DNA from 3 places in the Paenibacillus sp. 19GGS1-52 genome. Region 3 is predicted to be linked to each of the others. Evidence: riboswitches for the same ligand, from Rfam matches in the RefSeq annotation. Region 3 holds a riboswitch; each other region holds the start of a gene.

Region 1 (7,467 bases), 2.5 Mb from region 3:
TTAGCCATTACCTGACGACCACCTCTTTCCTTGTCCATTATACAACCTTCTACCATCATTGTCAAATTAAATAAATAATTATAGATGATGCGAAAAAAGTTGTCAACGGAATTTTTTTTGAAGATAGCAAAGTCTTGTTAATGGCCTTGTTATACGTAATCTCGATGATCGCTAATCAAAAAAAAGAAAGGGTGAGCTCATGGCTCATCCTTTCTCAGGCCCCTGTCAGGGGCTTAGCGGCTCTTGCTGCCTCGCGCAGCCCCTCTTAACCTTTATACTGCAGAAGGCGTCACCTTTAGCGTAGATAGGTTCTGCAGACGTGGCATTCCGATCCGGAAGCTGCCGCGGGTCTCAATTCCCCCTACTCCCTGACTTCCGCTAATGGTATGGTTCAACACATCGTTCAGATTCACCGTATCCCGGATAGAGGTAAATGAGGCTTTTGCCGCCACATATACCGGGTCTAGAGCATGAATTAGAATCCGTCCGGGAGAGCTGGCGAAATTGGCCCCTGCTCCCAGCAGTGCTTCAAAATGAGATTGGCAAGCACCCGCAACTATGGTCAGGGCATCGAAATGCCTCTCATACTCTCGGGCTACACGGATCGCAGCAACGAAGTTCTGCGAATTTTTGTAACTGCTCAGACTGTAGAGGTCATAAGTATTATGTTGTTTCAACACCCCGTCATGGCCGGTAATTACCACAATATCCGGACGCACACGGGGCAGTAGCCGGTACAGGGTCTCTGCCATGGACGATTCATGGACATGATGCCCTTCAGCGGGAATTCGCAGCTGCTCGTATAAGCTAAGGCTTTTATTCAAATATGAAGGATCGCCGTCAAGATGCAGCACTTTACCTGGCACTTCGAAATAAGCCGCTTCCTTGGAAGACTGGCTCCAGACCCCGCCTAGGCTCTCCCCACTGCGCTGGCTTTGCTCCTGACGATCCTTACGCAGCTGTGTCAATGATTCCTTCGCTTTAATCTGTGCCTGCTGTCCAAGCTCTGTAATACGACTGGGAGGCACCTGTACCAAATCGATCAGTGGAGAATCCGCTAATAGACGAAATTCTGTCCCTTTGATGACGGCCCGATTCTGCACGATATGTTCTACACGGAAGGTCACATCACCGCCATAAGATTTACGAACAACCAAGTCTCCTAAATTCATTCAAACCACCACCTCTATCCCATCGTATGGGCAAAGGTCCCTATTGGTTCATAAGAAGTCATGTTTTTAACTTACGCTATACCTGCAGCCAGCAGCACAGTGCTTAATCTGGCGTACTCTTCAAGACTCAGAGTCTCTCCTCGACGGGAGGGTTCGATCCCTGCTTCAGCCAGCAAAGCCTCCAGACGTTCTCGTCCTTCCTCTGGGAAGTAACGGGCTTTTAGATTGTTGGCGATCGTCTTGCGGCGCTGAGTGAAGCAGGCATGTACCACTTCAAAAAAGTGCTTCTCATCCGCTACCTCCACCGGTGGAAGTTCCCGTACCTTCAGACGGATTACTGCGGAATCTACATTTGGCTCAGGAATGAATGCAGTACGTGGCACTATGCAGACAAGTTCAGGGTCGCTATAGTATTGCACGGCGATGCTCAGGCTACCGTACTCTTTGCCGCCTGGAGATGCTGCCATACGTTCAGCAACTTCCTTCTGAATCATGACAACGATGTTGTCGAGTGGCAGTTTCTCCTCCAGCAGCTTCATGAGGATAGGTGTTGTCACATAGTAAGGCAAATTGGCCACAACACTGACTTTATCCACGGTGGCAAAGTCCTCTGTAAATAGCTCTTGCAGATTCACTTTAAGTACATCGTCAATACGAACCTTTACATTTGGATAGGGTGATAATACATCACGTAAGATAGGGACTAAACGCCGATCTATCTCCACCGCGGTTACCACACCTGCAGCTCTAGCCAATTGCTCAGTCAAAGAGCCAATACCTGGACCGATCTCAAGTACCCCCGTACCCTCATTTAATTCTGCAGCATCTACAATTTTGTCCAAAACGTTTTGATCAATTAAAAAATTCTGTCCTAAACTTTTTTTGAACGAAAACTTGTAACGCTGAATAATTTCTTTTGTACGTCTTGGCGATGAAATATCCTCTTTGACACTCATGAAGTACTGCCTCCCAAATCAATTTGTGCGAGAGCGCAAGCAAATTCCTCCCGCGTGATTCCAAACATCGCCAGCCGTTTGTACAGCTGTTTGCCGTTGCAATATCCAATTCCTAGCAAATCCCCAAGTGCCATACGTCTCTCAGCCGCATTGGAGTTTACAAGCATCCCTGCCTCCATAAGATCTTCTATCCCAATAAGAATTGGAGCACCTTCAAACGAAGTATGAACATTCTCCAGCGCATGGCGTATAGCCTCAGGTGATGCGTTCTCTACCCCGATATCTCCTTTACGAGTTGCATCCTTCTCCGGAATGAAGGCGTGCTTACAGCCAGGTACCTTTGCAGAAACAATCTTGCGAATCCGCTCTCCGGCATGATCGGGGTCGGTTAATATAATAACGCCCCTGCGCTCCATTGCGAGCGTAATTTTAGCAATTACGGTACGATCTACAGCTGACCCGCCGGTCTCAATCGTATCTGCCTGTACTGCCCGTTTGATAGCTACAGTGTCGCTTTTTCCTTCCACGACAATTAATTCCTTAATCATTTACTTTCGTCCTTCCCAAAACGCAAAAAGAAGAGGATTCGCTCCTCTTCTTTTTGGCTAAAGAATGTATAAGTGATGAGCGGTAGCTCTGCGAACATTTAGTAATCATTTGCGGTTCCCTAATTATCTATCATCACTATAGCTTATTGACCGATATTTTGCAAAATTTCACGGGTTAGTTGAGCTCTGGTTTTACGGGTCCAATTACGTAAACGGTTCTTGATTTGCGACCGAAATTGCGGGCATGGCTTAGTGAATCATAATAGATATCAAGCTTATTGCCTTTAATTGCACCACCCGTATCTTCTGCACGGCGGAATCCTAAGCCTTCGATATAGACCCACCAGCCGATAGGGATTACATCCGGGTCAACAGCGATGGTCCGACCTTCCGTTACGCGTGTTCCGGAGGCTGTAAGGGTACCAATGCCGGGCTCTTCCCCTGAGTATGCCGTCATCGAGACATTCTTAATCACTTTTTTGTATTCAAAATCTACGCCTGCCTTACTTGTGACGTTGTTGCTGCTTACTTTGACTGATTTGGAGGAGGTTTTGGACTTCGCTTTGGGAGTAGTGGCAACGGCTACTACAGGTTTAGGAATGGCTTTGGTCCCTATGGCAATAATCTTGTCTTTGGTCACCGTCTGTACTTCCTTACCGATCATGCGCATAGAAGCGAGTTCTCCATCTTGGTAGGTCTTCTCGATATGCTGAATCATGACGCCTGGTTTGCCTGCCTGAGCCACTCTTACGGTACCCTTGTAAAGAGAGGGGTCTGCCGTCTTGATAACCCGGAAAGGTAAGCTTGTTGTCCGCTGGACAGTTTGTTTGTTAATGCGGACAATCTTAATTTCCATGTTAGCAGAAACTGTGGTGTCTAACGAAGGGAAAATCTTATCATTTGGGGCTAGGGAAATACCCGCTTTGCTGATCACCTGACCAATAGTATCTTCGGTCGAATACAGCGTTTTTGTTGCTCCGTCTGCAGTAAGGCTAAACTTCTGCGCACGGTTAATTACGATACGGTCGCCGTCTTTTATCTCATCACTTATGCCTGCGGATAATTCATCATGTGGCTGCAGCGAAATTTGTTCATTTGCCAGTACATCGCTAAGTAGCGATTCACGCGTTTCAAGCGTCTGTACTTGCCCGTCTATTACTAAAACTAATTGTTTGCTGCTCTGACCGTGTACGTACAGCAGAATTAATAGCGCGATAGCAATTGATATCACACCTGCAAGTAAAAGTACGCGTAGGTTTACCTGCTTCCACCGTAATGCGAAAGACCTGCTGGATGATTGCGAATCATGGGATACGTCTGGTTGGAATACGCCCATTCTCTCCATCCTCCTTACATAGCCCCGTCGTCCAAGCCTAACAAGATGACTGAATTTTTTCTGACGAAACTAGTTTGAGATTGCCACAGGATACGCCCGCATTGCACTAGCGTTTCCTGCTCATGGATCGCCTGCTCGGCACATTTACCACCATACCTGTTATATAACAGTATGCGAGGTACATTCACTTTATTCAAAAACAAAAAAAGCCTAAAAAAGGGTCACAGAGGACTCTTTCGTGGCTTCTCCGTTTATGAGAATACGGGAATGTTTATGCACGAGGTTGCCTCTCTTAATTTGCGCTTACGGGGTTAGCTGTCGGGTTCGGACGAAAGAGAGTCGCCCTATCTTAGGTCACCCGCTCACGGCGGTTGCCCTCAAATTCACCCCAAAGACCACGTGAAGAAATCAAATATTATCTGCGGCATTTCTATGCTGTACCCTATGTACGAACATGCGGCAAAGTAATATTGGTTCCCCCGTTCTCCATACGGAGACTCAGCGAGACGATCCATGAATCAATGGCTGTCACTATAACACAGACCACTGCACTGAAAAGATGATATCCTGTTTTGATGCATGTTGTAAAGGACGATTCAAGCACGTTTACGTAAATATATGGTTAAATTATTGTAATATTCGGCCGTTTTTATGTTAAAAAAGTTTAATATATCGATCATTCTTTATTTTTCACCGTTTTTGCTCCCGTTTTCAGACAATCCCAAATCGTTCCAGTGCGTTCGCATAGGTTATTTCTGCTATTTCTTCCCAACTAATCCCTTTTATCTCAGCCGCAGCCTCCGCTACCAGTCTCACATGAGCACTCTCATTACGCTTGCCCCGGAAGGGATGGGGAGTCAAATAAGGGGAGTCCGTTTCGATCAACAATCGGTCAAGTGGCGTCTGTGCAAGCACCTCTTTGGGGACTCTGGCGTTCTTAAACGTAATGGGTCCTCCGAAAGATAAATGGAACCCCAAATCCAGGCACATTTTGGCTGTTTCCCAACTTCCAGAGAACGAATGCATTACCCCTCCGACCTCATTTGCCCTTTCCTCACGTAAAATTCGCACCACATCCTCATGAGCATCACGATCATGGATACAAATGGGCATTTTCAGTTCTCGGGCCAGTCCAATCTGCTTGCGGAATACTTCATGCTGCACATCTTTTGGCGAAGTGTCCCAGTAATAATCCAAGCCAATTTCCCCGATAGCTACCACCTTTTTATGACTGCATAGAGAAGCGATCCAGTCGAGGTCCCCATCCTTCATGTCAATGGCATCCTGCGGATGCCAACCGACGGCGGCATAAATATTGTCATATGCTTCAGCTAGCTTCATCGTAGTTGGGATTGTCTCCCTATTGAATCCAATATTTATCATCTTGCTTACTCCAGCCTCGAACGCTCGTGTAATAACCAATTCACGGTCTTCGTCAAATTGCGGAGCATCCAAATGTGTATGTGTGTCGAATAGAAACATTGTTCTCTCTCCTGCCTTATATTTATGATGTATTACATAAATTTTTGTATTATCTTGCGAATATTTCTGCTATCGAAGAAGGCAAATTTGTAAGGACTTTCTTCAACTTCTCTTGTGGAAAATAGAGGTGATATCTACCACGGTGAATGCCACTAATCGAGCGAACAATATCCGATACTTCTGAAATTTCCCTTAGTTTATCATGCCGGTCAAGCAGCAGGATTTGCTTACTGTCAAAGCCTTCACCTGGATGAAAGATATCATACGGCAGATCTGTCGGATAATCAATTTCCAGGTCATAAATTGGATTAAGTCCGGCGGCGGCAAAACTACGACGAAGCTCGTCAATTATTTCTGAATCCAAGCTCTCCATTTCCACATATTTATACAGTTTCCGATGAATAAAACGACTGCACAGGTCGCTTAGGATTTCATCTTTTTCAAGTGTCCATTGCATAAAAGCCGTCTGCACAAGTGCCTCATCAAGCAGTAAATATTGATCTACGGAGACTTGACCTTGGAATAAGTCCTGCAAGGGCTCAATCATAAAACGAAAGGGATAATCTGCATGAAATAACTCCGTTGCTCTGCGGAATATTTGCCGCAAAATAATTTCCGAGCTACGTGTGACCGGGTGAAAATAAACCTGCCAATACATTTGATAGCGTGACATCAGATAATCCTCGATAGCATGCATTCCTGATTCTTTTACTACGACCCTTCCGTTGTAAGGACGAAGCATTCTCAGAATTCGGTCGATATCAATGGTTCCATAGTTTACACCAGTATAATAGGCATCACGCAGTAGATAGTCCATCCGATCAGCATCTAGTGGACCAGATACTAAATTGACAACAATCTCATGCTCATATGTTTTGGAAATCACGGATGCTACTTTCCGTGGAAAATCCTCCTCTACATCACGCAGAATATCAGTTATTTCTGTGTCCTCCAAGATGATTCTGCAGGTCCATTCCTCGTGATTCATTTCAAAAGCTTCTTCTATAGAATGAGAAAACGGCCCATGTCCCAAATCATGCAGCAGTGCAGCACATAACGTAAGTAACCTTTCCTCAGATATCCAGTCCTTATACCCGCTTCTTTCAAACTGAGATATGATCCGTCGCGTGATTTCATAGACACCAAGTGAATGAGAGAAACGGCTATGCTCTGCCCCATGAAAGGTGAGATAGGAAGTGCCTAACTGACGAATCCGACGCAAACGCTGAAACTCTTTGGTATTAATTAATCGCCATATGATTGTATCCTGCACGTGAATATAGTTATGAACCGGATCCTTAAAGACCTTCTCTTCAGTGAGCGGCTGCTGCATGAGCTCAACCCCTTCATATAATATTTATGCATTCCGAGAAGCAACAGGTTATAATAAAATATTATGTCGTAATTTGTCGAAAAATGACAATTCCTCTACTGACAAATCGACAAATTCACTTTGTAGTAGTTCATAGATGATTAACCTCTATAATAAGCGAAAAAAAGCTATTTTTGAAAAAAAACTTAAAATTCGCTTGAAAAAAGGTTGACTGATTTGGGAATGGTTGGTATTATGAATATCATAAAACAGTGAAGAATGTCGAATAATGACACTTTCGGATAATTGAGAGGAGAAACGATTAAAATGATGAAATCAACAGGAATTGTAAGAAAAGTAGACGAACTTGGACGGGTTGTTATTCCAATTGAATTACGCCGTACTCTCGGTATTGGTGAAAAAGATGCGCTCGAAATTTACGTGGACGGTGAGCGCATTATGTTGAAAAAATACGAGCCTGCTTGTATTTTCTGCGGTAATGCCGAGAACGTAACTTACTTCAAAGGGAAAATTGTTTGTCATGAATGTATATCTGCCATTCCAACCCCTGTGACAAACTAAAGCAAATAGTATATAATAGGACTAATTAAATTGTTAATTCTAACCTTATCTATATCTCCTTGGCCTCCCGTGAATGCGG
Region 2 (7,467 bases), 1.8 Mb from region 3:
AAATCGAAATGGATGCAATAGTCAATGCAGCTAACACTAGTTTAATGGGTGGGGGCGGTGTTGACGGTGCTATCCATAAAGCTGGTGGTAAAGCAATATTGGAAGCGTGTATTAAGATCCGCAATCAACGGGGTGGTTGTGCAGTTGGAGAAGCTGTAGCAACAACTGGTGGCAACCTAAAATGTCGATATGTCATTCATACGGTTGGTCCTGTTTGGAATGGTGGAAGTAACAATGAGGAAGAGAAGCTAAGAAATTGTTATAAGAACTCACTATTACAAGCGGAATCTAAAAAGGTCATAAGTATTGCTTTTCCAAATATAAGTACAGGAATATATAAATACCCAAAAGATTCAGCCTGTATTATTGCGGTAGAAGAAGTATCCAAGTACCTATTAAACAAAGAGTCAAGAATTAAGAAGGTAGTATTTGTATGTTTTGATGAAGAAAATTTTGAATTATACAAGAATGAATTGAAGAGATTTTGATTCACAAGATATACTGATGAATTTGATGATCCTAAGCGTTTTTGTTATCTAGTTGTAAACCCAGTTGCGCAGTTTTCTAGCTGCAGCTGGGTTTTTTTGTGAGTATAAGGATGTGAAAAACAATCTATATACATTGTATTTCAATTAAAATATATTGATAAACGATAAAAATATGTTAATCTAAACTCATCAATAAACAAGTGAGGTGCTTTTTAATGAAATTAGGAACGACACTCTTTTTAAAGATAGCTCTTATTCTTATTGGCATTCCGGTTCTTGCTCTGTGCATATTTTTGGTGCCTGGGATAGCTAATTATGCAGTGGAATTGTATCCAGATTATACTTATCTGAAATACCTCGTTTTTTTCGATTTGTATGCATCGGTGTTACCGTTTTACTTTGCTCTGTATCAAGCTTTTAAACTTTTAAGCTATATAGACAAGAACAAAGCTTTCTCGGAATTATCTGTACGAGCTTTAAAGAATATAAAATACAGTGCAATCACCTTCAGTTGCTTGTATGTTGTAGGCATGCCGCTCTTCTATCTGATGGCGGAGAAAGACGATGCCCCAGGCATCATAGTCATCGGAATGCTCCTGATTTTTGCCTCCTTAGTGATTGCAGTCTTCGCGGCCGTTCTTCAAAGGCTTTTACAAGAAGCCATAGATATAAAATCGGAAAATGACTTAATAGTCTGAGGTGAATAACAATGGCGATTATAATCAATATTGATGTGATGCTAGCCAAAAGGAAAATGAGTGTTACAGAACTTTCGGAGAGGGTTGGAATAACGATGGCCAATCTGTCCATATTGAAAAATGGAAAGGCAAAAGCGATTCGCTTTTCCACTTTAGAGGCGATTTGTAAGGCTTTGGAATGTCAGCCTGGTGATATTTTAGAATACAGATGAGGCCAATAGTACAACTACTGCATTTTGGCTGCCATTTCATGCCTGATTTTCGTTGGTGGCTGACGTCCTTGTCTGGCAACTGGTAGGGTTCAGTAAGATCAGTTCGTGGTTCCTTCCGGTCATCATTAGCGTCATTATTGTTGCCCAGCTTAAACAAGTTAAAGACAGCCGGTAATAGAGATGAGGAGCCGCATCTTCTTATGGTAGAATGATAATTATGGCTTAAGGAGTGTTAGCTTGAATAAAAAGTATCAGTTACCCGTAATGTTTGTAGCATCAGCGCTGCTAATTATAATCAGCACTTTGATTCCTTCAGAGAAATCGACGTGGCTGGGTGTCCTGCAGACGCTTTTGCTTGGAATCGGATTGTTAGGCGGTTGCCGGGCCTTTTGGAAGTTTATGCATGGGGGCAAGAAAAAAGGTTGAATTGCAACCTATCACGAACAGTGGAGCCATGGCTAATGCCGTGGCTTTTTTTGCGTGCATTACTAAAATAAATATAGAGAGAAGCCCATAACATGACGTGATGTAGTCAAGTTATGAAAGCTATGATGAATATGTAGTTAACAAAAAGATTTCGTGCCACATACCAAAATAAAGGAGAGATATTATGCTTACCAAGCTATCACAGCCAGTAGCCACTTACTTTGATACTACCAATCATCCCGATAAGGTTGCTTTTGTGAGCAACTTCTCAGACCATGCCGTTCTTGTGGATGATAAACGTGCATATAAGGGTATAGCTGAAATACAAGAGTGGAGCAACGTCAATGTCTTTGCTGCTGAGCTCAAATACGAGATCACTAAGGTTGTGCAAAATATTGAGCGCAGCGATGAGACGATTGTCACGGCTAAGATAGAGGGTTCTTTTGACAAAACAGGACTGCCTGATCCACTGCTGTTTGACCATCACTTTACGGTCGAGAAAGGTGAAATTGTGCGGCTGAACATCCGCTTTCTAGGATGAACTAACCCGTGATCCTGCAGAGTTTCAGATCTATTCACAGAAGGCACCCGCTGGGTTGGTAGGTCATCCGGTTACACCACTTGCGTATGGCCGCATGAAGTGATTGAGGGTCCACAGATTGAAGGAATGGCGATACTCGCCTTCCCCTCTTTCGCAGAAGCGAAGGCGTAGTACAACAGTCTGGCTTACCGCGAGGCTCTCCAGCATCGGCTTCGCGTTGGTGATTATCGGGGAGTTATTGTTGAGGGGCCGTAGCAGGTTGCTGCGGCTCTTATTTGTGATATATTCGTGAAATAATGTATTATTATGGAATTAAATGATAGAATTTTGAATAGTTCAAAGCTTGTTGAATATTCGCTAAAGTTAGGATGATTCTCATTGAAGAGCATTGTAAAGTATTTTACTAGAGTGGAATTTCAGAATTACCCACAGGATAAAGGGAATAAACGGACAGGGATTTATGCGTTACTCTATCTAATGTACATTGCTATGGTAATTTATTTATTTGGTTTATTAAAGTACAGGACGGATTATATAGATCGGTTCAGCGTAAATTTTTCAAACGAGCTAATATTTAAAATGGTGATCTATATATGTATTAGTATTCTCGAACTATCTCCGCTGCTATTCCTACTGAAGACAAGGAGGGAGAGGATACAAACTATCGGGTTAACCCCCTCAAACATAACATCTTCAATCGTTCTGGGTATTGTTGGTGGTCTACCGTTTACATATTGGCTTATTGGAGATCTAATCCTGCATAAGAGAAACTTACAGTTAGAAGGTGCAAACCTGTGGCTGGAGTTCTTGGTTATATTCATGTTCACTGCATTAACTGAGGAGTTAATATTTAGAGGATACATCCAGAGCCGAGTCATTGGCTTAATCAGTAATAAATATGCAGCGATCCTACTGATCGGAATATTATTTGCCTTCATGCACATTCCGTTTCAAATGAGTATGGTTAAGATGAACTTTATGGAATATTTAATTACTAATCGCATGTATATGATTCAGTTATTCTATATGCATATCTATTTTGTATATCTCTACACGAGAAATCATAATATCCTTACCCCAATAATAAGCCATGCGATTATAGATTACTTTCAAATCTATATGTGAGAACAAATCATCATGGCTTGGGCTGAAATCAATTTAATTACACAGCTGACAGATTGGTATTTGGCAAAGTGTTTCCTTGAGCAGCCATTTCTTCCCGCACGTGTCTAAGCTGTGCTTTCACCAGTGGTACACTTTTCTGGAGAATGGTGCTTATCTCAGGCAAGGTAAGCTTCATACCATACCACAGTGATTTTACAATCTGCTCATCCCAGGTCAGGTCTTTGGCAGAAAGGGATACTCGGCCTGCAGTTAGCTCTGCGCATTGACGAATACAGCTCCGGTACGCCAGAATGGGGAATAATTGAGGGTTCAATTCAGCCCGTCGGTATGATTTGTAGAGCTCTGCAAAGGTGCTGATCGTAATCTGCTCCGCATCCGTGGATGCTTCTAACAACAAGGTGCTTAGGGTGAGGACTGCACCGGAGTACTTTTGAACGTATTCGGTAAAGGTGGGGCTGTAAGCTAATTCTGTAGGTAATGGGTCTGGCATAGGGGCACGTTCCTTTCTGAATTCAAGAATTTATGCAACCCAAAAACCGCAGACAGAGGAGGACCTCTGCCTGCGGTTTTTGGGAACAGGCATAAATAAACCTGCGCAAAAGCGTGGCGGATCAAGGATCTCTCTCTTTACGCTTACGAGGTTAGCTGTCGGATTCGGACGGTGAGAGTCGCCCTACCTTAATGAGACTATAACAATATCGTCTCTTTTGGATTCACCCCAAGTAGACCCTGCGGCCTGATGGTTCCCCCGTTTCCCGCGAGGCGGGAATTCAGCGTGCATTCAATAATGATTTCAAATCGAATCATACCCTTTTAGGATTTTTTTGTAAAAAAAAAAAGCATTCTTTATAGTTCGATATTGCGCAAATTTCGGTGGAAGCAGTGACGGAAGTGATCCAATATATATATTTCATCAATTATCGGCCATTTTTCTCTAAAATGCGCCATTTCTCAATTTACAGGTCGTAAGTAGGGAAATTACCAGGATTAACCTTTAAGTTGAAATAAATCACAATACTAACGATTAATCGCTAATGGATATAAAGACGAGGAAATGAGCGAAAATAAGAGATTAGACCTCAAGTAAGCGTTACCTTTATTGTAATTAGTTTTCTTTAAGCATTATTTTGGCATCCTTCGTGTTTTACAAGCGATCCTGTCGGAGAGTATGATTACATCTGTTTCCACCGAGCTGATGTGAGAGTCGGAGTCGATTATGGAGTGAATAAGTGTAGTGTGACCGTAAGCATGCCGCAGAGGATGTCCTTTGGGGTTTTTTGCTGTTGACTTGGAGCATACTAATAAAACAATGTCATTACAACAACAAAACGGGAGCTGTCCATATTAAGGACAGCTCCCGTTTCTTCTTGCAAAATGAACTCATGTAATGAATGATTCAGCAGTTGAATTATTTACCTACTGTTTCGATAAGAACCTTGAGCTCAGGGAGGTTAAATCCCTTAACCACTTGATCTCCGGAGACAGTAACGGGCACGCCCATGAAGCCGAGCTGCTCAACTTCTTCCTGGTAAACGGTGCTGGTCATGACATCTCTCACTTCGAAGGAAACCCCTTGTTCGGTGAGTAGTTGTTTGACCAAATTGCAGTCGCTGCAGCCTGCTGTGGAGTAGACTATGACTTGCCCGCTCATGAGTTAACAGCCGCTCTGATAGCATCTTGCGTGATTTTCCAGTGGGAAGCATTCCAGCGGACCTCTGCATCCTCAAGGAGGAAGATTTGCGGAGATTCATGCTTAATGCCAAAATCCTCAGCGATTTGTGTAGAGACAGGGCGATCCTCAATGACAAGGACGATGGCTGCCGTAGTATCTGTATCTTTTAGAAAGGCCTCAAACTCCTGATTAGCCTTCGCGCTGATAGGGCAGGTAGTGCTGTGTTTGAAGAGCAGTTTCTTACCCGGTTGCTCAACATATTGATGCAGATCCTCCAGAGAATGGAGTTGTTGGATAGACAAAGTTATCACCTTCCTGGAATAGTTGTTTGCTAACAATTGTGTTGCTAGCAACTGTTATCATAATTGTAACATAGTTCAAAATTAAATCAAAAAAAGATTCTTCGCTGCTTGGATAAGCGAGCAGAAATGAGTAATGAAATGGCGTTGAAAAAACAGATGTCACATGCTAAGGTGAGGGGGATGGAAGATAGGTACACCTGTATTTAGCCACAGGAAAGGGAGTTCAAGAGTATGCAAAGGATCGCTTGTGTTACCGGTGCAGACCGAGGTCTGGGATTATTTATTGTACGTTGGTTACTGGAGAATCAGTTCTTTGTATTTGCAGGTCAATATATGGAAGATTCAGAACGACTGAATGCGCTTAAATCCCAATACCCAGATAATTTAAAGCTGATTCCCCTGGATATAGGAAATAGTGACAGTGTAAAGCACGCGGCACGAGCCATTGCAGGCAGTACGGGACACGTCGATATTATTATCAATAACGCCGGCATTATTCATAAAGCAGATTGTGCCACCATGCTCGTTGATATGGACGATGAAGCAATGGCACAAATCTATAATGTGAACACACTGGGGTCTTTGAGAGTCAGCAATGCGCTGATGGGTCTGCTGCTGCAAGGCAAGGATAAACTCATTGTCAACATCTCCTCAGAGGCTGGCAGCATAGCGAGCAATAAGCGAATCAACATGTACGGCTATTGCATGTCCAAGGCGGCGCTTAATATGCAGTCCTCCTTGCTGCATAATCATTTGAAAAGCTTGGGCGGTCAGGTCATGGTGTTTCACCCCGGCTGGCTGCAGACCTATATGAATGGGCATAAGAATGAAGAGGCGCCGATATCACCTGAGGTGTCAGCTAATAAGATTATGAATCTCGTGCAGCAACATAAGGATTACCTTGGCGAAGAGCCTGCTTATCTCGATCTGGACGGCAAACATTGGCCGTGGTAACAGGGTTTCTGTATTTACTTTGAAATGACAATAGAAGGGCGTGGATGAATTGTCTACAATAAAAGCTTTGGCGCTGGGCAGCTACACAGAGGCTAAATACCATCCTTTTGCCGGTGTGGATCATGAATTTCAACAGATTTTTGCAGGTGAGATAGAGGTGCAATCTTCAGAGGATTATGGCCTGCTTAATAAGAATACGTTATCCGATTATAAGCTGGTAATTGCCTATACGGAATTCTCTGATGTCAAAATATCCCCGCAGCACAGCAGCGCATTGCTCTCTTATGTGGCTGGCGGGGGTGGACTACTTGTTGTACACAATGGGATCTCGCTGCAGCGGAATCAGGAGCTTGGCGTCATGCTGGGGGGTTATTTCACTCATCACCCGGAATATACTTCGCTTCATATGTCGATCCCGGTGCCGGAACATCCGATTATGCAGGGGATTGGAGATTTTGTGATCCAGGATGAGCCGTATTATTTCGAGATGCAGCCCCACTTTGAGACGACCATCCTGGCGGAGTATCCGCATGACGGTGCCCTGAGACCGGCAGCCTGGTGCCACGAGTTCGGTCTGGGACGGGTAGTCTATCTGATGCCTGGGCATCATTTGCCGTCTTTCTCGGTAGAGCCCTTCCGACAGATGATCAAGCAAGGTGGACTTTGGGCCGCGGCCTTGCTTCGCTAGCTTCACCCTTCATATTAGCTCTTATAAGTTTCTGCTGAAGCGGATACTGTCCTTAACAGGATGGTATCCGCTTTTGTTTATCGTGCATGAATTATCCAGCTTCGGTCAAAATAGGGTAACGGTTATTTGAGGGAGCGATATCAGATGTGGAATATGATCACGGGTTTGTTTCCCGGCTGGGGTGTGCTCTTTCAAGGGCTAATGATATTCGCTGTCCCAGTAGCTCTAACACGTTTAATGAACTTGATCCGAGTAAAAGAGGGGCAGATAAGTACGCGGGGAGTCCGAGCTGAAGGCCGTAAAGGTGGAGGGGTTCCGAGTGATGGGGAGTCCGGCGGATCTGTCTCTGGAAGTAAGGAAG
Region 3 (7,467 bases):
GAATCCAAAGCTACATTTAGTGTGAAACTAACTCTACGCTTCCCCATTCTACTCCAATTTGTTATTGGTTGGTCCGCGATAGAAGCATTTGGCACCGTAACAATAGCATCAGCAAAAGTACGAATTCTGGTGCTTCTAAATGAAATATCCTCTACTACCCCTTCAGCCTGAGGTGTTAGGATCCAATCTCCTTTAGTAAAGGGTTTCTCAACAATGATCACAATACCCCCAAATATGTTCCCTAATGACTCCTTGGCAGCCAATGCTATGGCAAGACTTCCTAACCCCATTCCAGCTACCAATCCGTTAACACTGAACCCCCATTCCGCCCCCACCAATGTAATGCTAAGCACTACAACAACAACTCGCAGGACTTTTGATATGAAGGGTATCAACTCACTGGAATCATCCTTACCAATTTTTCTATCTATTCCATTCATAAATACTGATGTTTGTGCAAAAAACGAATACAAACCTGATCCGATCAATATAATTAATGCACTACGAAAAAACGAATCAAGACGAAAACTATTTTCCCATTGCTGTGGCATTACATATTCCAGTCCAATATAAATCCCCAGCAACACCAACAATGAACGCAACGGCTTTTCGAATACCTGAATCCACATGATTGTCTTTTCAGAACCGCTAAACTTTCGAATTAAAAAAGAAAATACGTATCTCGCAAGCAATTTATTGAAAAGTAAAAACACTGCCATAATGCCGATGGAAATTAAGAGATCCGTCCACCCTATTTGAGTATGAAACTCTGTCACCCACTCCCAAATTCTCATGGTTAAACCTCCTGAATTTCAATATTCTTGTGTGATATAATGGGTTGAAATATTAACCATGGAAATTGTATTATATAAAGCATGTCAAAAAATGAAATGAAGAAGGTCCTGGAATTGAATGAAAATCATACTCGCAAATTGCTCGACAACTGGTTTAATTTCAAGTTCCGGCTGTTAGCTGGTGGAATTGCTGTTGGGGTGTTATCTGGATTCGTTGTTGTATTGTTCCGCTTTGTCTTAGAAGAGCTTCTGGATAATGTTCTTATTTTCTATCATTATCAGCTGCAACATATATGGATAATACCTCTCTGGATGATCTTGTTAGTGATAGCCGGATGGGTAACTGGGGTGCTCGTCAAGAAGCAACCGGCCATTTCCGGCAGTGGTATTCCTCAAGTTAAAGCTGTATTACAGAACAAATTGCAGATGAATTGGTGGAAAGCTGTTAGTGCCAAATTCCTTGGAGGCACAATCAGTATCGGTGCCGGACTGTCGCTCGGCAGAGAAGGACCTTCCATCCAGATTGGAGCGCTAATTGCTCAAGGTTTCAGCCGTTTATTACGAAAATCGAAGACAGAGGAACACATATTGATCACTTGCGGAGCAAGCGCCGGGTTGGCAGCAGCATTCAATGCGCCGATTGCAGGTGTTATTTTTGCTTTAGAAGAAGTTCATATGAATTTCTCACCTTTGGTCATGATTGCAGCACTCTCCTCATCGCTTGTGGCTGATTTTATATCCAAAGAATTTTTTGGCATGAATCCAATTTTTCACTTTGCCAATATTGGGGCCATTCCGCTTAATCAGTACTATCATTTAATCATTCTAGGCATTATTGTAGGCGTAATGGGGATTGTTTTTAATAAAGGGATTTACGCCTTTCAGGATTTATACCTGAAAATGACCTGGCTACCAGCCCATTGCAGACCTATTCTCCCTTTTTTGCTGGCTGGGATACTTGGGCTATCTATGCCAGTGGTACTCGGAGGCGGTAACAACCTTGTAAACGATCTGGTGACAGGTCATTTTCAATTAAAACTATTAATTATTATTCTGATTGTTAAATTCTTGTTCACAATGTTGAGTTACGGTTCTTCTGCACCCGGAGGAATATTCCTGCCCATGCTGGTCATTGGCGGTTTGATTGGTGTTATTTACTGCAAGCTCATGAACGGACTTATTGGCGAACCTGTACTTAGTGAGAGCAACTTTCTTATATTGGCTATGGCCGGATATCTCACAGCAAGCCTGAAGGCACCCATCACTGGAATTATCCTAATCACCGAAATGACTGGTTCATTCTCCAATCTTCTCTCTACTGGCGTCGTTTGCCTCACTGCTTATATGACCGCTGAATTGTTTCGTTCTTATCCAATATACGAAGTACTGTTAGAACGTTTCCTGCATCAAGGAAAGGGATTCTCTGCAACGAAAACATCAAGCAAAGTCATTCTGGAAATTCCAATTCATCATGGTTCACAGTTGGATGGCATTTTAATCAAAGAGTTTAAGTGGCCCCCACAATGCCTGATTGTTTCGGTGAAGCGCGGATCACAGGAAAAAATACCACATGGTGATTTTATTTTGCTTGCGGGAGATTATTTGACCATACTTACTGGTGATGAAAATGCTCCCTATATCAATGAATCCTTAAGTCAAGCCGCCAACATAGGCACTCTAGCTTAGGGTATAGGTTTCCCGTGGCAAATCATTGACAGAAATAATAGCCTTGTTCTTTTTCACCGGTTTGTTCCAATGTTCTTCATTACCCGGAAGATCATCGAACCATTCCGCATCATTGGGACAATCCAGTATCATGAATTTACCGTGCTCATTGTCTCTGGACTGATGATACTTAAGGTAAGCTTTTCCTTGACTAATTGCTAAAATCTCTATTTTTCCAGATGTATGACTCATAGATAAACGAACTCTTTTGCCTAGTCCGGATGTTCTTGATTTGGCTTCCTCCACAATTTGATAAACTTGTTCAAGTGGTAAAACAAAGTCTCGGTTGCCGGCAATTGGCCGGTTTACAAAGAAATAATAGGGTGTAACCCCAGCCCAGGAAAGACGGTCCAGCAGTTCTCCCAATACCGCCGGGTCATCATTTATACCTTTGAGGACAGGCGTCTGATTTACGACAATGGCACCAGCATCGTGAAGAGCTTTGAATCCTTTTTTGGCTTCAGGGGTTATTTCACGGGGATGATTAATATGCGCCATCACATATATTCTTTTTTCTTCAGTAGAATGAGTGCGAATCAGATCGAGCAGTTCTCCATCCTCATAAATGCGCATCGGATTAAATACCGGAATCTTGGATCCTAATCTAATAATCTTGACGTGTTCAATTCTTCGCAGACTTTCAATAATGAATTTGAGTTTGGGAGTCGAGAGAATTAAACTATCTCCACCCGTAAGAAGCACATTGTTAATTTCTGGATTTCCTGCGATGTATTCTAATCCTGGTGTGACATCAGACATCGCCTCTTTCACATCATTGCGAAATAAACGTTTACGAAAGCAATATCTGCAGTAGGCTCCACATACTTCAGATACAATAAGGAGCGCAGTCGTTCTATACTTATGCTGACAACCTGGCACAACATAGTTCGTATCCTCATCGGAGGCATCCCAGCGACCATATTCCTTTAGTTCACCCTCGTTAGGGATAACAAGCTTTCGAATGGGATCCTCCGGATCCTCCCAGTTGATCAATGAAAGGTAGTAATCATTCGCACGGAAAACAAATTTGTCCGTGATTTCTCTCAGGCTTACCTTTTCTAGTTCAGATAACATAGCAACTCTATTAATATCTGTTATATACTTCACCTTTTGCACGTACATCTCTCCTTTGTCTCATTGTATGAGAAAAGAGGGAGCCTTGAAGTCAAATGTCAAACACGCCAGCAGGGTCAAAAAAAGCACAAAAAGAGACCCTTAGCAAGGGTCTCTGGTTATTTAAATAACTACAAAGCAGACCCATCCACTACTGACGAGGTTAGCTGACGGACTCGGGTAAGATGGTACCCTACATTTCAAATGCTCAATGATTCGCCCCAATTGACTGGTTCCCCCGCTTCCCAGCTAAATAAACTGGAAATTAAGCGTGATTAAAGTATAACTCATAAAGTTTTAAAAAGTCAAAAATAAAGGTAAGGCTAGCATGACTGTTAAACATGTATGCCTCTTTACACACAGATTTGGCTATACGCAATCTTAATTCAAATAAGCATTACATTTATAATAGGCTATGAAATGATTGTCACTAAATCCCACGCTATTTCTCAATGCCTGCAATCCATGTACTAACCTTATCCTCATTACCGTCTACCCATGTCTTTGCTGCCTCTTCAGGAGACATTCCACCTTGAATATCTACCATAACCTGTGCCATATCCTCAGCGGTCCACTCAAATTGATCCAAGAAGGTATATACATCCGGCATGTCTTCCTTCAAACCTTTACGAGCCATAGTATGAATTTGCTCATCACCACCGTACACACCTTTGGGATCTTCCAAATATTTCAGATCCATACTGGCGAACATCCAATGCGGTGTCCAACCCGTAACTACGATCGGTTCATTGTTATCATAAGATTTCTGCAGCTCCTGTGCCATCGCTGCCGATGAACTTTCAAGCAATGTATAATCGTTCAGTGCATATTCGTCTAGAGCCTTCTCCGTTGCCATCATGATACCAGCACCCGGCTCAATTCCGATGATCTGATTTTTCAGTGAAGCCGCCATCTCAGGATTGTTTAAATCCTCAATGGACGTAATATCCATATAGGCAGGAACAGCAAGACCGACCTTTGTCCCATCCAAATTCACGCCTAAATCGTCAATGTCATTCCCGTATTTCTCAATATAAGAAGCATGTGTACTCGGCAACCAGGCAGCTACCATCGCATCTGCACTACCATCTGCGACTCCAGCCCACATCGGTCCGGCATCAACTTGTAGCATCTCTACAGTAAACCCAAGCTTCGACTCCAGTACTTCCTTCACTACATTCGTGCTAGCAATTTCTGAATCCCAAGCTACGTATGCGAGCTTAACCTTTTCATTCTTCCCAGATGACGTAGAACATCCCGTCATAGCAGTAACCAACAACACGAGTAACAACAATCCCAAGTTTTTCTTAATCATCATTTTCTTCAAGCAACAACACTCCTTATTCTTTTTTAGATTTCAGTACGTTCTGTGTCAAACGATCCAGCAAAATCGCGATAATTACTATGGCGATACCCGCTTCAAAACCAGCACCTGTCTTGGCCTGTGATACCGCACGGTATACTAATGCACCTACACCTTGTGCGCCAATCATAGAGGAGATGACTACCATGGAGAGCGATAGCATAATCGTCTGATTCACACCAGCCATAATCGTCGGCAAAGCAATTGGAAGCTGCAATTTAATCAACTTTTGGGTTGGGGTTGAGCCAAAAGCATCAGCGGCTTCTACAAGCTCCACAGAAACCTGACGAATACCTAGATTGGTTAAGCGAATGGTAGGTGGAATTGCGAATATAATGGAAGCAATTACTCCTGGCACCACACCTAGTGAGAAAAAGGAAACCGCAGGCAGTAAATATACAAAAGCGGGCATTGTCTGCATGAAATCTAAGATTGGCGTTAATATGCTTCTTATGGTATTACTTTGTGCCGACAAGATGCCCAGCGGTACACCGATTAGTACGGCCAGGATAGATGCAGTCAGTACTAGAGCAAGTGACTGCATCGTTGGGTCCCAGAGACCCATATTATCAATCAGCAATAGACCTATCAAAGCAAACAGCGCTAAACGCCACTTCCCAACCCAATAAGTCAAGGCTACAAGGAGGACGATCAGTATAAGTGACGGAAGGAAGATAAGTGCAGCTTCAATGCCATTCACCATTCCACCAATAACAAGTAAAATCAGGTCGAAGAAGGGACTGAAATAAGTTGTCAACCAGTTCTCCACCCACTCAATTCCTTGACCTAAAGGTAATTTAGGGATATTCATTTCAAAGCCCCTCCTTCCGTTACCGCATTTCCAGCAAGGGCGGAAAGAACAGCTCCTTTAATGACGATCCCTTTCAGTTTATCCGACTCATCCACAACAGCGACGGGTAGATGCGTCTCTGACATCAGCTCGAACAAATCGTTCAGCAGTGTTTCGGGCCGTACGCGTGGAATTTCCCGCCGCATCACATCAAGGATCGATTTATTCTCCTTGAGTGCCTGTGCTGCATCCTCGGCGGTTATAACACCCTGCAGCTTCATTTCATTGTCCGCAACATATAGACTGGATACACCACTATCGCGCATCAACTGAAGCGCTACACGGGGACCCCGTTCAGGTCTGACCATTTCAGGCTGGCGCATGACATGCGCAGCCGTCAATACCTTGGACAAGTCCACATCTTCCACAAACCGTTCCACATATTTATTGGCTGGTTGAATAAGGATTTCTTCCGGCGTGCCGATCTGCACAATGACACCATCCTTCATCAGTGCAATCCGGTCTCCAATCCGCAGTGCTTCATCCAGATCATGTGTGATGAACACAATGGTTTTCTTCAATCGGGATTGCAGCTCCAGCAGCTCCTGCTGCATATCCTTGCGAATCAACGGATCTAGCGCGCTAAACGCCTCGTCCATGAGCAGGATATCTGGGTCGTTGGCTAGCCCACGTGCCAATCCCACACGCTGCTGCATGCCACCACTTAATTGGTCAGGGCGGTGATTCTCCCATCCACCTAAACCTACGAGCTGCAGAGCATCCATAGCGAGCCGAGTTCTTTTCTTTTTCTCTACACCCTGAATCTCAAGCCCATACTCCGCGTTCCCTAGCACCGTCCGGTGCGGGAACAACCCGAAATTCTGAAACACCATGCCGATATTCTTGCGCCGAAATTGCCGTAACTGCTCGGCATTCATCTTAACTACATCGTTCCCTTTAAAAAGAACCTGTCCCGCGGTTGGCTCAATCAAGCGGTTCAGCAGACGAACCAGCGTTGACTTGCCACTACCCGATAGACCCATTATGACAAATACTTCCCCTTCTTCAATACTAAATTCGGCATAATTGACACCAACGGTCAACTTCACTTCCTGAGCGATCTTCTCTTTAGACCACCCTTGCTCTAATAATGGAAGCGCCCGTCCCGTGTCATGGCCAAATACCTTGGTTAGCTGTTTCACCTCTATAATCGGCATGCCGACCTCCTTCTTCCCGCATCTTTAGCGAGCGTGTTCACTCCTTTTAGTCTAACCGACTTGTAAAAAGCAACGCAAAGTCCATAATCGTTTAAAATTATGCATACAGTTTTAACTTTACGAACTTTATGTACAGTTTACTCTGTTTAACGGAGAATTTCTTTGCAAGTGAATTCTTTACTTATTGTAGAGGATTTGATTACAATACAAGATAGAAGAGGTCCGCAATATTAGGCCATTCCTCAGGGAGGGACACCATGAATGATTTAGAAGGGCTTATGCCCGAACAAATACAGCGAATTAGCAAGACCCGGGAAAGAGTCATCGATTCCATTGGCAAAAATTTAGATCTGTACGGTATAACATTGTCTATTGGACATTTATATGGTTATATGTACTTTAATCAAGGACCTATAACCTTAGATGAGCTTAGCCAAACGATGGGGATGAGTAAAACCTCCATGA

The links. A riboswitch is a leader RNA that binds a small molecule or an ion and turns the genes downstream of it on or off. The one in region 3 is predicted to bind cyclic di-AMP.
Region 1: linked by a shared signal. The riboswitch ahead of H1230_RS01235 (resuscitation-promoting factor) and the one ahead of H1230_RS21620 (KamA family radical SAM protein) in region 3 are both predicted to bind cyclic di-AMP.
Region 2: linked by a shared signal. The riboswitch ahead of H1230_RS29600 (hypothetical protein) and the one ahead of H1230_RS21620 (KamA family radical SAM protein) in region 3 are both predicted to bind cyclic di-AMP.

The regions. Positions count from the first base shown of each region.
Region 1 covers NZ_CP059724.1:257,377-264,843, forward strand. Annotated here, with positions in the region: gene veg (biofilm formation stimulator Veg) at 1-8, opposite strand, end outside; gene yabG (sporulation peptidase YabG) at 273-1,172, opposite strand; gene rsmA (16S rRNA (adenine(1518)-N(6)/adenine(1519)-N(6))-dimethyltransferase RsmA) at 1,244-2,128, opposite strand; gene rnmV (ribonuclease M5) at 2,125-2,676, opposite strand; gene H1230_RS01235 (resuscitation-promoting factor) at 2,852-4,012, opposite strand; cyclic di-AMP (ydaO/yuaA leader) riboswitch at 4,297-4,526, opposite strand; gene H1230_RS01240 (TatD family hydrolase) at 4,724-5,494, opposite strand; gene H1230_RS01245 (HD domain-containing protein) at 5,544-6,827, opposite strand; gene H1230_RS01250 (AbrB/MazE/SpoVT family DNA-binding domain-containing protein) at 7,134-7,388, shown strand.
Region 2 covers NZ_CP059724.1:6,452,325-6,459,791, reverse strand. Annotated here, with positions in the region: gene H1230_RS29630 (O-acetyl-ADP-ribose deacetylase) at 1-488, shown strand, start outside; gene H1230_RS29625 (DUF2975 domain-containing protein) at 704-1,186, shown strand; gene H1230_RS29620 (helix-turn-helix domain-containing protein) at 1,198-1,398, shown strand; partial or broken gene H1230_RS29615 (DUF817 domain-containing protein) at 1,472-1,573, shown strand; gene H1230_RS29610 (hypothetical protein) at 1,636-1,824, shown strand; gene H1230_RS29605 (nuclear transport factor 2-like protein) at 2,009-2,365, shown strand; gene H1230_RS31790 (CPBP family intramembrane glutamic endopeptidase) at 2,843-3,490, shown strand; gene H1230_RS29600 (hypothetical protein) at 3,528-3,980, opposite strand; cyclic di-AMP (ydaO/yuaA leader) riboswitch at 4,107-4,276, opposite strand; gene H1230_RS29595 (glutaredoxin family protein) at 4,899-5,141, opposite strand; gene ytxJ (bacillithiol system redox-active protein YtxJ) at 5,138-5,464, opposite strand; gene H1230_RS29585 (SDR family NAD(P)-dependent oxidoreductase) at 5,696-6,418, shown strand; gene H1230_RS29580 (ThuA domain-containing protein) at 6,468-7,106, shown strand; gene H1230_RS29575 (spore germination protein) at 7,251-7,467, shown strand, end outside.
Region 3 covers NZ_CP059724.1:4,623,871-4,631,337, forward strand. Annotated here, with positions in the region: gene H1230_RS21610 (mechanosensitive ion channel family protein) at 1-794, opposite strand, end outside; gene H1230_RS21615 (ClC family H(+)/Cl(-) exchange transporter) at 909-2,480, shown strand; gene H1230_RS21620 (KamA family radical SAM protein) at 2,472-3,641, opposite strand; cyclic di-AMP (ydaO/yuaA leader) riboswitch at 3,770-3,914, opposite strand; gene H1230_RS21625 (glycine betaine ABC transporter substrate-binding protein) at 4,075-4,950, opposite strand; gene H1230_RS21630 (ABC transporter permease) at 4,973-5,806, opposite strand; gene H1230_RS21635 (quaternary amine ABC transporter ATP-binding protein) at 5,803-7,002, opposite strand; gene H1230_RS21640 (GbsR/MarR family transcriptional regulator) at 7,260-7,467, shown strand, end outside.